DNA from 3 places in the Alteromonas australica genome. Region 1 is predicted to be linked to each of the others. Evidence: predicted binding sites of a transcription regulator. Region 1 holds the regulator's gene; each other region holds the start of a gene.
The links. The regulator MetJ, encoded in region 1, represses methionine synthesis genes. The targets are predictions, from matches to a motif close to TAGACGTCTAGACGTCTA.
Positions count from the first base shown of each region.

Region 1 (3,288 bases):
AATTCCGCAGCTTCTACAAATGCGCTGTACCAACCATTGGAAAGTGCCCTTGCTTTATGTGCCTCGGTTTCAAACACCGCAACAATCTCAGGTCGACGCCAATGCCCTATATGGGTTAACCACACAAACCCTTCCTGCTTTTGCTTTGCCCATTCACACACATCGGTTAACTGTTCTACCAATCGTTCTTCAGACATCACTTTCTCCTTAACACCGCCAGCACATAGATACTGTTTCACAGAAAAATAGAAAAAACGTATAACTTACAAAAACATCATAAATAATGTGAATAACTAATATTCGACAAGGTGACTGGTCTTAGGCGTCGTCCTCCCCTACATTGAGTTATGTAAAAAGCTGATCAGATATGTACCACTTAATGGCGTGTGATACAGTTGCCACGTGAGAATACGTCAGCAAATTTGCATGCTATCTGGTTCTCATTTAGGCAATTTTTTGCTTCTAATTAATATAAACCATAGCAAAAACTGGGCAATGACAAAGATAAAAATAACCCCCTTTATCGCTATCTGGTAAACACGTTGCAATAACCCTACATCTAAGGATACGTTTACTCATGTCAGATTTTAGACAACGCGCACTCGATTATCACGCAAAGCCTACACCAGGAAAAATTCGTGTCGAGCTTTCGAAGCCGGCGGATGGCGTAGATGACTTGGCTCTTGCCTACAGCCCTGGCGTAGCGGAGCCGGTGAGAGAAATTGCCGAAGACCCCGACAACGCTTATAAATACACAGCTAAAGGCAATATGGTGGCGGTCATCAGTAACGGTACTGCCATTTTAGGATTGGGCAACTTAGGCCCTCTGGCGTCAAAACCCGTGATGGAAGGTAAGGCGCTCCTGTTCAAACGCTTTGCAGGCTTAGATGCTATCGACATTGAAGTAAAACACCGCACCACTGAAGAGTTCATCAACACGGTGGCCAATATTGCAGATACCTTTGGTGGCATTAATTTAGAAGACATTAAAGCACCTGAGTGCTTTGAGATTGAGCAAGAATTGATAAAGCGCTGTAAAATCCCGGTGTTTCACGACGACCAGCACGGCACGGCTATTGTAACGGCTGCGGGTATGTTAAATGCGCTGGAAATTCAGGGCAAAAATATCGAAAGTGCCAAAATAGTCTGTATGGGTGCAGGGGCTGCAGCCGTTGCTTGTATGGAATTACTGATTAAATGTGGGGCGCAGCGTGAGCGCATTTATATGCTCGATCGCAAAGGTGTTATCCATACTCGCCGGGAAGATTTAACCGAACACAAAAAGCTGTTTGCCAACAATACGGATAAACGCACGTTAGAAGACGTAATGGCAGGCGCAGATATCTTTGTTGGGGTATCCGGCCCTGACGTACTTCCACCAGAAGCATTGGCACTGATGGCGGAAAACCCCGTGGTGTTTGCGTGCTCTAACCCTGACCCTGAAATTAAGCCAGAACTCGCCCATGAAGTTAGGCAAGATCTTATTATGGCAACGGGACGCTCTGATTACCCTAATCAAGTGAATAACGTGTTGTGTTTTCCCTTTATTTTTCGCGGTGCATTAGATGTACGTGCGAGCGCGATAAACGACGAAATGAAAGTTGCCGCGGTAGAAGCGTTGCGCAGTATTACAAAAGAGCCGGTTCCTGAAGAAGTGCTTAAAGCCAGCAATAGTGAAAGTTTGGCGTTCGGAAAAGAGTACATTATTCCTAAACCTATGGATCCACGCTTATGTGAACGTATCGCCGGCGCTGTCGCCCAAGCGGCGATTGATTCTGGTGTGGCCAGAATACCGGGTACCTCTACGGACTAACTTGCTGTCGAGTTAGTCACTAATCTCAACCCATCTAACCCATACGGTTAGATGGGGCCCTCTACTAGGCTTATTAACGGCTAAGATTCTTTTTCATTTTCTACACTGGGGTCTATCCCCATTTCTTCCATAATACGGCGCGCCTCTGCCGGAATACGATTCGGGTTGTCTTTTTTCAAGTCGTCATCATTGGGCAATGGCTGACCTGTAAATGCGTGTAGAAAAGCTTCACACAACAATTCTGAATTAGTCGCATGTCGAAGGTTATTAATTTGGCGACGTGTGCGTTCATCCGTTAGCGCTTTAAGCACATTAATTGGAATAGACACAGTGACTTTCTTTACTTGTTCACTTTTTTTGCCATGCTCTGCGTAGGGGTGAATATAGTTACCGTTCCACTCTGCCATTATACTAACTCAGTCCACTTTTATTTTATGTTATGAACCGAAATTCTAAACAAGTTCACGAAAAGGTCAATTGAGCAGTGTAAACCTCTTGACGTCTAGACATATATTCATTAGTTTAGACGTCTAAACGTCTATAAAAGAGTAATAAGTCATGGTTTCTTACGCACAAGGTGTGGATGCACTAAATCAGTCCCTTTCGGAACTGCGCGATATTGATGTGTCATTCGAGTTTTTTCCGCCAAAATCTGAAAAGATGGAGCAAACCTTGTGGAAGTCAGTAGAACGCTTGGCGCCACTAAAACCTAGTTATATGTCGGTTACTTACGGTGCGAACAGCGGTGAACGTGATCGTACCCACGACGTAGTAAAGCGCATTCAACAACAAACTGGCGTTGCCGCCGTACCTCATCTCACGTGTGTGGATGCCAGTCGCGATGAACTTAAGCAAATTGCAAAAGACTATTGGGATTCCGGTATTCGCCGAATTGTGGCGTTACGTGGCGATCTTCCTCCTGGTGTTCAAAAAACTGAAATGTACGCTTCTGATTTAGTGGCCTTGCTTAAAGACGTGGCCGACTTTGATATTTCCGTGGCTGCTTATCCTGAAAAACACCCTGAAGCCCCTAACGCCCAGTTTGACTTACTCAACCTCAAGCGCAAAGCAGAAGCCGGTGCCAGCGAAGCCATTACGCAGTTTTTCTTCGATACCAGTGTATTTTTACGCTTCAGAGATCGCGCCGCTGCAGCCGGAATAGATTTAGACCTCGTGCCGGGCATTCTACCCGTAACCAACTATCAAACTTTGGTGAAATTTGCGGGCTTTACCAATGTTCACGTGCCAGGCTTTTTACACAAAATGTTCGATGGTCTTGATGATGATGACCAAGCCACACGTAACCTAATTGGCGCAAACATCGCCATGGATCAGGTTAAGGTATTAGCCAAAGAAGGCGTGAAACACTTCCATTTTTACACCCTTAACAGAAGTGAATTAAGCTACGCCATTTGTCATATGTTGGGTGTACGCGGCAACGGGACAAAATAGATTTAAACGTTTTATACATGAAA
Region 1 covers NZ_CP008849.1:3,814,511-3,817,798, forward strand. The annotation lists gene EP13_RS16585 (hypothetical protein) at 1-197, opposite strand, end outside; gene EP13_RS16590 (malic enzyme-like NAD(P)-binding protein) at 578-1,813, shown strand; gene metJ (met regulon transcriptional regulator MetJ) at 1,894-2,220, opposite strand; gene metF (methylenetetrahydrofolate reductase) at 2,372-3,265, shown strand.

Region 2 (3,288 bases), 1.4 Mb from region 1:
TAAACGCAGCGCAATTTAATGACCTCTGGCCATTAACTCAAAATATGAGGGTGGAGAAGAAGCGTTATCGAATAGATTTTTTTGGCGATCAATTGGTCGTTGATATTTTTGTTGGCAACCTTGCCCCGCTAAAGCTGGTTGAGGTTGAATTTGACAGTGAAATCAGTAGCCGACAATTCTTGCCGCCAGATTTTGCTGACTTAGAGGTGACCCATCGAAAGGAATTTCAAAACGTGGCTTTGGCGAGATATGGGCTGCCCGACATGGTCATTTCCAGCGGGCAGCAAGTCATTGCGTAAATCTATATTCGGACTTATACAGACGCGCGTAGCGCGTCTGCTTTATCTGTAGCTTCCCATGGGAATTCATCGCGACCAAAGTGGCCGTATGCCGCTGTGGGGCGATAAATAGGGCGCTCTAAATCTAGCATTTGAATAAGGCCGTAAGGGCGCAGGTCAAAGTGTTCACGTACAAGGGCCACTAGTGTTTTCTCATCAACCACACCTGTGCCGAAGGTATCGATACTGATAGACGTTGGCTCTGCCACACCAATGGCATAAGACACTTGAATTTCACAGCGCTTAGCCAAACCTGCTGCAACAATGTTCTTCGCTACGTAACGGCCCGCGTAGGCTGCACTGCGGTCAACTTTTGAGGGATCTTTACCTGAGAATGCACCACCACCATGACGGGCCATACCGCCGTAGGTATCTACAATGATTTTACGACCGGTTAAACCACAATCGCCCATGGGGCCGCCAATAACAAAGCGGCCAGTGGGGTTGATGTGGAAGCGGGTGCTGGCGTCAATCCACTCGCTTGGTAGTACAGGCTTGATGATTTCTTCCATTACCGCTTCGCGAACCGTTTCCGTGCTCACAGAATCACAATGCTGGGTTGAAAGTACAACGGCATCAATGCCTACTGGCTTGTGGTTCTCATATTTAAAGGTAATTTGGCTTTTCGCATCGGGACGCAGCCAGTCAAGTTTTCCTGATTTACGCACTTCAGCTTGCTTTTGCACAAGACGGTGAGAGTACGTAATCGGCGCTGGCATTAATACGTCAGTTTCGTCACTGGCGTATCCGAACATTAAACCCTGATCACCGGCGCCCTGTTCTTCTAGGCTTGCGCGATCAACACCTTGGTTAATGTCAGGTGACTGTTTGCCAATAGCATTCAGTACCGCACATGAGTCGGCATCAAAGCCCATGTCAGAGTGCGTGTAGCCAATTTCTTTTACTGTTTTACGGGTTAGCTCTTCAATGTCTACCCACGCTGAGGTAGTGACTTCACCACCGACTAAAACCATACCGGTTTTTACATACGTTTCGCAGGCCACCCGAGCGCGAGGATCTTGCTCTAGAATTGCGTCAAGAACGGCATCTGAAATCTGATCAGCAATTTTGTCCGGATGTCCTTCAGACACTGACTCGGATGTGAATAAATGCGTGGCCATAAATGCTCCGTAAGCGTTAAATTATCAAAATAGTCGTATATTGTACTAAAACAAGTTATAAATACCAGTCTTTACTTCTAGACGTCTAAAAGTCTTTCGTCACGTATAGTTGACATTACCCGATCATTTATAGGGGTATACAGGGCCTGAACCGAACGACAATACAAGACGCGAAGTTTAAGGAAGAAATAAAGATGGTTATTTTTATTGTTTATCGAATACGTATAGGTCACGCTATAGACCATTTTTTACTATGACTTTCGTTATTGGCAATGAAAACCCATTGAACTGTAAGGTGGCATAGGTAAGAATAACGCCACATTCAAGCGTATAAAGAAGTTGAGCAAAAGCCTTACCTCCACGCTCACTTGAATACGAAAGATACAAATAAAATCAGGAGACAACATGCCCTCTCGTCGTGAACTCGCCAATGCTATCCGTGCATTAAGCATGGATGCTGTTCAACAAGCTAAATCTGGTCACCCGGGCGCCCCAATGGGGATGGCCGATATTGCACAGGTGTTGTGGGGAGATTTCCTAGCACACAACCCTGCCAACCCATCATGGGCAAACCGCGATCGCTTCGTGCTTTCTAACGGCCACGGCTCTATGTTGTTGTACTCATTGCTTCACCTTTCTGGCTATGAATTGCCTATTGAAGAGTTGAAGAATTTCCGTCAACTTCACTCTAAAACGCCAGGTCACCCTGAATACGGTTATGCGCCTGGTGTAGAAACCACCACAGGGCCGTTAGGTCAGGGCATTAGCAATGCAGTGGGAATGGCGCTAGCTGAAAAAGTGCTAGCTGCACAGTTTAACCGTGACGGTCACGACATTGTTGATCATCATACTTACGCCTTTTTAGGTGACGGTTGCTTGATGGAAGGTATCTCACACGAAACCTGTTCACTAGCAGGCACGCTAGGTTTGGGCAAACTGATTGCGTTTTGGGATGACAATGGCATTTCCATCGACGGTGAAGTAGAAGGTTGGTTTACCGACGACACGCCTGCGCGCTTCAAGAGCTATGGCTGGGAAGTGATTGAAGGCGTTGATGGTCACGATGCTGAGCAAGTGAAAGCAGCCATTGAAAAAGGCCAAGCAAATACTGCTCAACCGACCCTTATTTGCTGTAAAACTACCATTGGTTTTGGTTCGCCAAATAAAGAAGGTACAGAGTCTTGCCACGGTGCACCATTGGGCGACGATGAAATTGTTGCTACGCGTGAAAAACTGGGCTGGAGTCATGGCGCCTTTGAAATTCCTGACGACATTTATGCTGGCTGGGATGGTAAAGCGAAGGGCGCTAAAGCCGAAAGCGCGTGGAATGAGGCTTTCGCAGCCTATGAAGCGGCTTACCCAGAGCTTGCTGCTGAGTTTAAGCGCCGGGTAAATGGTGAGCTACCGGCTGATTTCAGCGAAAAAGCTGATGCCATTATTGCCGAGCTTCAAGCTAATCCACAAAACATTGCATCACGTAAAGCGTCGCAAAACGCGCTAAATGCTTTCGGCCCACTGCTTCCTGAGCTTCTAGGTGGTTCTGCCGACCTAGCAGGTTCAAACCTGACCATATGGGATGGCAGCAAAGGAGTTGAAGCAAACGACGCATCAGGTAACTACATTTACTACGGTGTGCGTGAGTTTGGTATGTCTGCCATGATGAACGGTATTACCCTTCACGGTGGCTTTAAAGCTTATGGCGCAACCTTCCTTATGTTTATGGAATATGCGCGTAACGCGGTACGCATGGCAGCGCTTATGAAGCAGCCAGCTATTTTTGTCTACACCCACGACTCAATTGGATTGGGTGAAGATGGCCCTACTCACCA
Region 2 covers NZ_CP008849.1:902,375-905,662, forward strand. The annotation lists gene EP13_RS03955 (CYTH domain-containing protein) at 1-299, shown strand, start outside; gene metK (methionine adenosyltransferase) at 314-1,459, opposite strand; gene tkt (transketolase) at 1,865-3,288, shown strand, end outside.
Region 2: metK (methionine adenosyltransferase) is a predicted target of MetJ. The motif match lies at 1,530-1,547, and genes of this name have one in related genera.

Region 3 (3,288 bases), 690 kb from region 1:
TAGTGCAAAATGCGGGTTTTAATTGTGCCGTCAATTTGCTGCAGCTGGGCTAAGGCGTCGTAAGCTCGGTCTTGTTGAACATCAACCACCACATAACCAATTTCTGCAGTCGTTTGTAGATACTGGGCTTCAATGTTAATGCCTTTTTCCGCAAACGCTTGGTTAATTTGAGTAAGAATACCTGGCTGGTTTCTGTGAATGTGCAGCAAGCGAGAACGTGAGATATGCTCAGGTAATGATACCTCAGGGAAGTTCACCGCAGACAGGGTAGAGCCATTGTCGCTGTACTTCGCCAGTTTTCCGGCCACTTCAATACCAATGTTTTCTTGCGCTTCTTGGGTGCTTCCGCCCACATGAGGAGTAAGAATACAGTTATCGAATTTACGTAGAGGAGATTGAAACTCTTCTTTATTCGATTTTGGCTCAACAGGGAATACGTCAATGGCTGCGCCGTTTAATTGGCCGCTTTCAAGCGCGTCTGCCAGCGCGTCTATGTCTACCACTGTTCCGCGAGAAGCATTAATGAATATGCTACCTTTCTTCATTTGTGCAAATTCTTTAGCGCCAAACATATTCTGTGTCTGCGGGGTTTCAGGTACATGCAAAGAAATAACATCAGCGGTGTTTAACAGCTTTTCTAGCGACTTAACTTGCGTAGAGTTACCTAATACTAGTTTGTCTTCAATATCAAAAAACTGCACGCGCATACCAAGGTGCTCTGCCAGAATGCTAAGCTGCGTACCGATATGACCGTAACCAATAATCCCCAGGGTTTTACCACGGGCTTCGTATGAACCGTCGGCAGTTTTTTCCCACTCACCACGGTGTGCTTTCGCGTTTTTGCTTGGCACTTGGCGAAGTAGCAGAATGATTTGCCCCAGCACTAATTCGGCGACAGAACGCGTGTTAGAAAAAGGGGCGTTAAAGACAGGGATACCACGACGTTGCGTGGCTTCTAGGTCTACTTGGTTTGTACCAATACAGAAGCAGCCAACGGCAACCAATTTCTTCGCTGCATCCACCACTTTTTCAGTAATTTGTGTACGAGATCGAATTCCAACAAAGTGAGCATCTTTAATTTTCTCAATTAGCTCGTCTTCGGGCAGAGAGGTTTTGAGATACTCAATATTCGTATAACCGTTATTCTCTAGGGTTTCCAGCGCACTTTTGTGAACTCCCTCTAACAACAATATTCGGATCTTATCCTTCTCTAGTGAAACTTTGCTCATGGATTCGCTATCTCTTAAAAAATTAGTATTTACAGAGCGAAAGGTGGGCATTCCATCTACCGATGCACACTCCACCTTTCGCTCTCAAAAGGCCATCTAGACGTCTAAACGGAAGTTAACAGAAAATGGGCTAACTTAAAAGAAGAATTTTACTTAAAGGTATCTACCCCAGTGTTGGTGGCAGAAAGTACAATGTCTGCGCCCCGTAAGGCAAATATACCGTTTGTAACAACGCCTGGAATGTTATTAATGGCTTGTTCTAACTCACGAGGATTCAGTATTTCTAAGTTGTGCACGTCAAGTATGACATTCCCGTTGTCAGTGACCACGCCTTGGCGGTACTCAGGGTCTCCGCCCAGCTTAACTAACTCTCTGGCTACAAATGAGCGTGCCATCGGGATAACTTCCACCGGTAGTGGAAATTTGCCTAACACGGGTACCCGTTTGCTCTCATCGACAATGCAAACAAAGGTAGTTGCTGCGCCGGCGACTATTTTTTCGCGCGTCAGCGCTGCGCCACCGCCTTTAATCATATGTTTGTGCTCGGTCACTTCGTCCGCACCGTCGATGTATACTGAAAGCTGGCTGACTTCATTGAGTTCAAATACCTCAATGCCAAGTGCCTTCAGCCTTTCAGTAGATGCTTCAGAGCTAGACACGGCACCTTCAATTTTATGCTTAATTTTACCAAGCTCGTCGATAAAAAAGTTCACGGTAGAACCTGTACCTACGCCCACAATGCTGTCGTTTTCAACGTATTCAATAGCGGCTTTAGCTACGGCCAGTTTTTTTGCGTTTTGATCCATCGTTACTCTCCAGTGGGTTTTGTTAGAGTCTAACAAAAAGCCACCTTTTCACCTATGGCTCAATTTAGCAATTGCAGGTTTTATTTCTGATTGAAGGTAATGGTTTGCGTAGGAGTAACAATTGCATCAAGGGGAACATCCCAAGATTGTACAGGTAACCTATCAACGTGTTGACAGTCGTGGGCAATACCGACAAGGGCTGGACGGGTGTGTGCTTCGCGCACCGAGGCAAGGGTTCTATCGTAAAAGCCGCCGCCCATGCCCAATCGGTTACCTTGACTGTCAAAGCCCACCAGCGGCATAAAAATAACGCTATGGTGTCGCATAGGAACAATATTTTGGCACGCCAGTTCAGGCTCGGGAATGGCAAAGGTGTTTTTCACCATGTGAGTTTGCGCATCATAGCCAAGAAACAACAGATGGCCCTTACACACTGGATGAAGCACAGGCAAGGTGGTGTTGCATCGCATAGGGTGAGAGGTGGCTTTGCTCTGCCAACAATGCTTAATAAACGGGGTAAGCGAAACTTCCCCATCGTTGGGTAAATAACAGGCTGCGTAGGTAGCGTGGGATAATAGTGGAAGGTCACACAAGCGCTGAAGCACAGCTTCTGCGGCCTTGTCTTGCTGAGCGCGTGTTAGCTGCTGACGCGCTAGCCTTAGTTGCTTTCGTAATTCAGAGCGCTGCATAAAAGGCCATTCGACAATGGGAATTAAATGAATAAAAAAGGTGGCCTATTGCCACCTTTTTTCATGCACTACAACGCGTAAGTATCAACAAACAATTGTTCCAACTTAGCGTGGTCAACTTTGGTGGCAACCTTAATGGTATTTGCTTCAGTCCACAGCGGACTTGGCGTAGTACCTAAAGGCGCAACCACGGTTTGACCGCGGTCTAGAGGGCCTGTACCTACACGGACGTGACCTTCAGTTAACTCAAAGAGCTCTGGGTGACGTAAGTGAGCGATAGGGAAGGCATCGTGGAAGAAACACACACGATCTTCGCGGTTCTGAGAATAGAAATCCATATAGAACTGCGCGCTTTCCTGAACAAAACCACCTAGTTTAGGGTTTTTCTCAGCAAGAACGTCAACGAATGATGGCTTAAATGGCACATCATTGGTGACGTCTAAACCAAACATGGTTAAGTTCCAATCGGCACCAAACACAATTTCTGCAGCGTGGGCATCATTCCAAATGTTGGCTTCAGCCACCGGCGTGACATTACCACGAACAAATGCTGCGCCACCCATA
Region 3 covers NZ_CP008849.1:3,120,662-3,123,949, reverse strand. The annotation lists gene serA (phosphoglycerate dehydrogenase) at 1-1,229, opposite strand, end outside; gene rpiA (ribose-5-phosphate isomerase RpiA) at 1,379-2,035, opposite strand; gene EP13_RS13795 (5-formyltetrahydrofolate cyclo-ligase) at 2,116-2,724, opposite strand; gene EP13_RS13790 (nucleoside hydrolase) at 2,793-3,288, opposite strand, start outside.
Region 3: serA (phosphoglycerate dehydrogenase) is a predicted target of MetJ. The motif match lies at 1,327-1,344, and genes of this name have one in related genera.